Pseudonocardia sp. HH130630-07: one gene and its partner. The protein of the gene in region 1 interacts with the protein of each later gene in a pairwise test. Links are inferred from orthologs where the notes say so. Each region holds a gene or a part of one and is shown in the gene's direction. Other genes may lie near its edges.

Region 1 (3,232 bases):
CGAGTCCGGGCACGCCCGGTTCGACGGCGCCGCCCCGGACGCGGACGGCCGGGTGACCCCGCCGATCATCGGCATCCCGCTGGACGGCACCAACGGGACCCGCCGCATCCCGGACACCGACGGCGGCCGGCTCGACGGCGACCCGGACCTCGACCGGGCCGTCGGCCCGATGCAGTTCCTGCCCGGCGCCTGGGAGCGCTACGGCGCCGACGGCGACGGCGACGGCACGGCCGACCCGCACCAGATCGACGACGCCGCGCTCGCCGCCGCCGGCCTGCTGTGCCGCCGCGACGGCGACCTCACCGACGGCGCGGACTGGTGGGACGCGGTGCTCGGCTACAACACCTCGTCCGCGTACGCCAGGGACGTGTGGAGCGCCGCCGCCCGGTACGCCCAGCGCACCGGTATCGCCGTGACCGGCTGAGCGGCCCGGCACAGCGGCCCGGCGCAGCGTCAGGGGCGGTCCCCGGTCAGCGCGATCCGGGCCCGCACCTCGCCGAGCGCCTCCTGGTACTCCGGCCGCGGGTCCATCGCGACGGCCATCTTCAGCTGCGTCTCGGCCTCGGTCAGCCGCCCCTGGCGCTGCAGGGTCTTGCCCAGCGCGAACCGGGCGTAGTGGTCGGCGGGCTCGATCTCGATCACCCGGGTGAACGCGGTCTCGGCCTTCCGCAGCTGCGCCGAGTCGAGGTAGGCCCGGCCGGCGAGCAGGTGCACCGACGCGTCGGCCGACTCGGCCGGATCGCCGGACCCCAGGGCGGTCCGCAGCGCGTCCAGCGCCTCCAGCGGGCGGCGCCGGGAGAGCAGTTCGTCGGCACGCCGGAACGCGGCGACCGGGTCCGGGGAGTTCGCGCGAGGACTGCTCATGGTCACCCCCACGTTAGGTGTGATCCAGGCGCAACGCGAGGCTTGACACGTCGGAGGGGTGACGGGCGTATCCCCCGCACGGTGGGTGGCGGTGACTACGCTGACCCCCCGGAGGAAGCCCCCCACGAGAACAGGAGACACGGTGGCGGTCATCGAGCAGGTCGGGGCACGCGAGATCCTCGATTCGCGGGGAAACCCGACGGTGGAGGTCGAGGTCGCGCTGGACGACGGGACGCTGGCGCGCGCCGCGGTCCCGTCCGGCGCCTCGACCGGTGAGCACGAGGCCGTCGAGCTGCGCGACGGGGACCCGAAGCGCTACGGCGGCAAGGGCGTGGAGAAGGCCGTGGCGGCGGTCCTCGACGAGATCGGGCCGGAGCTCGTCGGCGTCGAGGCGGTGGACCAGCGACTGGTCGACCAGCGCCTCGTCGACCTCGACGGCACCCCCGGCAAGTCGAAGTTCGGCGCGAACGCGCTGCTCGGCGTCTCGCTGGCGGTGGCCAAGGCCGGCGCCGAGTCGTCCGGGCTGGAGCTGTTCCGCTACGTCGGCGGCTCCAACGCGCACGTGCTGCCGGTGCCGATGATGAACATCCTCAACGGGGGTGCGCACGCCGACACGTCCGTCGACGTGCAGGAGTTCATGATCGCGCCGATCGGTGCGGAGACCTTCCGGGAGGCCCTGCGCTGGGGCACCGAGGTCTACCACGCGCTGAAGTCGGAGCTGAAGGACAAGGGCCTCTCGACCGGCCTGGGCGACGAGGGCGGCTTCGCCCCCGACGTCAAGGGCGGCACCCGCGGCGCGCTGGACCTCATCGCCGCCGCCGTGCAGCGGGCCGGGTACACCCTGGGCACCGACGTCGTACTGGCGCTCGACGTCGCGGCGACCGAGTTCCACAGCGACGGCAAGTACGCCTTCGAGGGCAAGCAGCTGGGCGCCGACCAGCTCGCCGAGGTCTGGCGCGAGCTCGTCGGTTCCTACCCGCTGGTCTCCATCGAGGACCCGCTGGACGAGAACGACTGGGACGGCTGGGTCGGCCTGACCGAGGCGATCGGGGACAAGGTCCAGCTCGTCGGGGACGACCTGTTCGTCACCAACCCGGAGCGTCTCGAGGACGGCATCGCCCGCGGCGCCGCGAACGCGCTGCTGGTCAAGGTGAACCAGATCGGCACGCTGTCGGAGACCCTCGATGCGGTGACGATGGCGCACAACGCGGGGTACCGCTGCATGATGAGCCACCGTTCCGGGGAGACCGAGGACGTCACCATCGCGGACCTCGCCGTCGCGACCGGCTGCGGCCAGATCAAGACGGGTGCGCCGGCGCGGTCCGAGCGGGTGGCGAAGTACAACCAGCTGCTGCGCATCGAGGAGCTCCTCGGCGACGCCGCCCGTTACAACGGCGAGCTCGCGTTCCCGCGGTACGAGGTTCCGGGTCAGGGCTGAGCCCCGCCCACGGATCCGGGTGCCGGGTCGGGGGACTCCTCGGCGCGGCACCCGGACCGACGCCCGATCGGGCGGCATGCTGTCCGGTGACGGACACGCAGCGGCACCACGGGCGGCACGACCGCCGGTGCCGGGACGGGGAGGGGAGCGCAATGGGTGACTCGCGAGCCCGGAACCGTGACGGGCGGGTGCGCGCGTCCGCGGGTGCCCGCGGGCGGTCGGCGACGTCGCGCACCCCGTCGTCGTCCTCGCCGTCGCGGTCCGGCGGCTCCCGGGCCCGGGGGCTCGCCGCCGGGTCCCGGCCGGCCGGGCCGCAGGCGGCCCCGCCGCGGCTGACCCGGGCCCGTTCCAAGGCGGGCGAGGTCGTCGCCCGGACGACCGGGCTGCTCGGCCTGTCCTCGACCAAGCGGGCGGCGATCCTCGCGATCGTCTTCTGCGCGCTGGCGCTGACGGTCGCGGTCCCCCTGCACAACTTCGTCTCCCAGCGCCAGGAGCTGGCCGCGGTCTCCGAGCAGCAGCAGGTGCTGGAGGCCGACGTCGCCCGGATGTCCGCGGACCGGACCCGGCTCTCGGACCCGGCCGAGGTGCAGGCCCAGGCCAGGACCCGGCTCGGGATGGTGGCGCCCGGCGAGATCCCCTACGTGGTGCAGTTTCCGCAAGCGCCCGCCCCGGAGGTCCAGGACGGCCAGGCGGTGCCCGGCGTGCCGTGGTTCCACACCCTGTGGGACGACGTCTCGGGCGAACAGCGACGATGACCGTTGTGAACGCCCCGCAGCGCCACCGTGCCCCCGGCCTGGAGTCCGTGCCCCCGGCCCCGGCCGATCTCGACGCCGTCGCCCACCAGCTCGGGCGCGCCCCGCGCGGGATCCTCGCCGTCGGGTACCGGTGCCCGTCCGGGCACCCGGCCGTGGTGCGGACCGCGCCGCGGCT
Region 2 (3,185 bases), 4.5 Mb from region 1 along the record:
GGTTCGCAGTCGGCCGGCTTCGTCAACGCCGTGCTGCGCCGGATCGGCGAGCACGACGAGGGCGAGTGGCTCGACCGGCTCGCCCCGGACGCCGCCGAGGACCCGGTGGGCGCGGCCGCGCTGCGCCACGCCCACCCCCGGTGGATCGCCCAGGCGTTCGCCGACGCGCTCGGCGACACCGGCGAGGAGCTGACCGCCGCACTGGCCGCCGACGACGCCCGGCCCCGGGTGCACCTGCTCGCCCGCCCCGGCGAGATCTCCGCCGAGGAGCTCGCGCTGGCCACCGGGGGAGAGCAGGCGCCGTGGTCGCCCTACGGGGTGCACCTGGAACCGGGCAGCGGCGACATCGGCGAGCTCGACGCCGTCGCCGAGGGCCTGGCGCTGGTCCAGGACGAGGGCAGCCAGCTCGTGGCGGCCGCCCTGGCCCGGGCCGAGCTGCACGGGGAGGACACCGGGCGCTGGCTGGACCTGTGTGCCGGGCCGGGCGGGAAGTCGTCGCTGCTCGGGGGGCTGGTCGCCGCGCTCGGCGGCACCCTGGACGCGGTGGAGTCCAGCGAGCACCGGGCCGGGCTGGTCCGGTCCGTCACCGACGAGCTCCCGGTGACCGTGCACGTCGCCGACGGCCGCGAGGCCCCGCTGCCCGACGGCGTCTTCGACCGGGTGCTGGTCGACGCCCCGTGCACCGGGCTCGGTGCGCTGCGGCGCCGGCCCGAGGCCCGGTGGCGCCGGCGCCCGGAGGACACCGCGGCCCTCGCCCGGCTGCAGCGCGAGCTGCTGGTCGCGGCGCTGCGGCACGTCCGGCCGGGCGGTGTGGTCGCCTACGTCACCTGCTCACCGCACCTGTCCGAGACCGCCGGGGTGGTCGGGCGGATCGTGGGCCGGGCGGACCGGCCCGGCCCGGCCGGCCCGGTCGAGCAGCTCGACGCGCGGTCCGGCCTCCCCGCGGAGATGCCCGGCCTGGGCGACGGCCCCGCCGTGCAGCTGTGGCCGCACCGGCACGGCACCGACGCCATGTACCTGACGTTGCTGCGCAAGCCGCTCGGGTGAGCCCGGCGCCGTCGCACCCCGGACGGGTGTGACGGCGCCCTCGCCCACGGGTGTCCGTGCCCGGACCGCGCCGAAGTAGCCTGCTCCGCGTGCACCCCATGATCGCGCCCAGCATCCTCTCGGCCGACTTCGCGCGGCTGGCCGACGAGGCCGCGGCCGTCGGCCCGCGTGACGGCACGACCGGTGCGGACTGGCTGCACGTCGACGTGATGGACGCGCACTTCGTGCCGAACCTGACCCTCGGGCTCCCGGTCGTGCAGAGCCTGCGGGCCGCCACCGAGATCCCGCTCGACTGCCACCTCATGATCTCCGACCCGGACCGCTGGGCCCCCGGTTACGCCGAGGCCGGCGCCCGCAACGTCACCGTGCACGTCGAGGCCGCGGACGACCCGGTGAAGCTGGCGAAGGACCTGCGCGCCGCCGGCGCGCTCGCTGGGCTGTCGATCAAGCCGAACACCCCGCTCGACCCGTACGTGGAGCTGCTCGGGCACTACGACACGCTGCTGGTGATGAGCGTCGAGCCGGGCTTCGGCGGGCAGAGCTTCATGCCCGAGGTGCTGGACAAGGTCCGGACGGCCCGCCGGCTCGTCGACACCGGTCACCTGCGGCTGATCGTCGAGATCGACGGCGGCATCAACGCCGACACCATCGAGCAGGCCGCCGAGGCCGGCGTCGACTGCTTCGTCGCGGGGTCCGCCGTCTACAACGCCGAGGACCCGGGGCGCGCGGTCGCGGCGCTGCGCGACAGCGTGCGCCGGGCGAGCCCGCACCGCTGGGCCGGCTGAGCACGACCGGGCGGCGCCGCGGCGCCGGAGCGGCGGGTGCCTCCGTGTGACTCCGCGCACAGCAGGCGGTCCGGGTCATGACCTGTGCCGCAGGAGGACCGCGATCGCTCCCGGCAGGGGTAGCGTCCGCACCGACGGCCCGGCACCCTGCCCGGCCACCGGGAACGGTGGACGGCACCCGGCGTGGGAACGATCTCGGACACCGTGCGGTTGCAGGGGACGAGGACCGCTCGGCCGGACGTGGAGATCGACCCACGGTCGGCGTCGGCGCCGATCGGAGGAGCAGGAGGGAACACCGATGTTCACCGGCATCGTGGAGGAGGTCGGCGAGGTCGTCGACCTCCGGACCGACGGCGACGTCGTCGTGCTGACGGTACGGGCGGCGCTCGCCGCCGACGTCGGGCACGGGGAGTCGGTGGCCGTGAACGGGTGTTGCCTGACCGCCGTCGTGGACGGCCCCGGCGCTGCGACCCTCACCCTCGAGCTCGTCCCGGAGACCCTGAAGCGCACCTCGCTCGGAGCGGTCGGCCCCGGATCCGGGGTCAACCTGGAGCGCGCGGTGCGCGCCGGTGGCCGGCTCGACGGCCACATCGTGCAGGGCCACGTCGACGGGGTGGGGAGCGTCGTCTCGCGCACCCCGGGCGAGCGCAGCGACGAGGTCCGCTTCTCGTTGCCCGCGGAGCTGGCCCGGTACGTCGTGGAGAAGGGTTCGATCGCCGTCGACGGGGTGTCGCTGACCGTCGCCGCGGAGTACCCGGACGGGTTCGGTGTGGCGCTCATCCCGACCACGCTCGCCGACACCACCCTGGGCGCGCGGACTCCCGGTGACCCGGTCAACCTGGAGGTCGACGTGATCGCCAAGTACGTGGAACGGATGACCGCGGGGTACCTGCGGGGAGCCTCGGCGGGATCGGACGCAGGACAGGAAGGGGTCGCGCGGTGAGCGAGTCGACGGAGATCCAGGCCGGGCGGCCGCACACCGCCATGAGCCCGTCGGAGCGTGCGGAGCGGTTCGCCCGGATCGAGAAGGCGATCGCCGACATCGCCGAGGGCCGGCCGGTCGTCGTGATGGACGACGAGGACCGCGAGAACGAGGGCGACCTCATCTTCGCCGCCACCGCCGCGACCCCGGAGCTGCTGGCGTTCACCGTCCGCTACACCTCGGGCTACATCTGTGTCGCGATCACCGAGGAGGCGTGCACCCGGCTCGACCTCCCGCCGATGCACCACACCAACCGGGACTCCTTCCGCACCGCGTACACGATCACCGTGGACGCGAAGGAGGGGGTGACCACCGGGATCTCGGCCCAGGACCGGGCGCGCACGATCCGGCTGCTGGCCGACCCGGCCACC

Evidence for each region.
Region 2: the proteins of eno (region 1) and rpe interact in binary tests that used the Escherichia coli proteins (3 or more experiments, as listed by UniProt). The link is inferred for Pseudonocardia sp. HH130630-07 from one-to-one orthologs.

Annotation. Positions count from the first base shown.
Region 1 is NZ_CP013854.1:1,440,092-1,443,323, reverse strand. What follows is about bases 233-3,154. They hold eno (phosphopyruvate hydratase), read left to right. Parts: upstream 233-1,006; coding sequence 1,007-2,302; downstream 2,303-3,154. Other genes in these bases: AFB00_RS06875 (DUF501 domain-containing protein), read left to right, coding at 3,063-3,154; AFB00_RS31495 (FtsB family cell division protein), read left to right, coding at 2,455-3,057; AFB00_RS06890 (tetratricopeptide repeat protein), read right to left, coding at 454-864; AFB00_RS06895 (lytic transglycosylase domain-containing protein), read left to right, coding at 233-424. Outside these bases: more of AFB00_RS06895, read left to right, coding at 1-232; more of AFB00_RS06875, read left to right, coding at 3,155-3,232. UniProt on the Escherichia coli protein: Catalyzes the reversible conversion of 2-phosphoglycerate (2-PG) into phosphoenolpyruvate (PEP). It is essential for the degradation of carbohydrates via glycolysis.
Region 2 is NZ_CP013854.1:5,967,362-5,970,546, reverse strand. The notes cover bases 114-2,988. They hold rpe (ribulose-phosphate 3-epimerase), read left to right. Parts: upstream 114-1,145; coding sequence 1,146-1,832; downstream 1,833-2,988. Other genes in these bases: AFB00_RS28140 (bifunctional 3,4-dihydroxy-2-butanone-4-phosphate synthase/GTP cyclohydrolase II), read left to right, coding at 2,817-2,988; AFB00_RS28145 (riboflavin synthase), read left to right, coding at 2,131-2,775; AFB00_RS28155 (RsmB/NOP family class I SAM-dependent RNA methyltransferase), read left to right, coding at 114-1,047. Outside these bases: more of AFB00_RS28155, read left to right, coding at 1-113; more of AFB00_RS28140, read left to right, coding at 2,989-3,185. UniProt on the Escherichia coli protein: Catalyzes the reversible epimerization of D-ribulose 5-phosphate to D-xylulose 5-phosphate.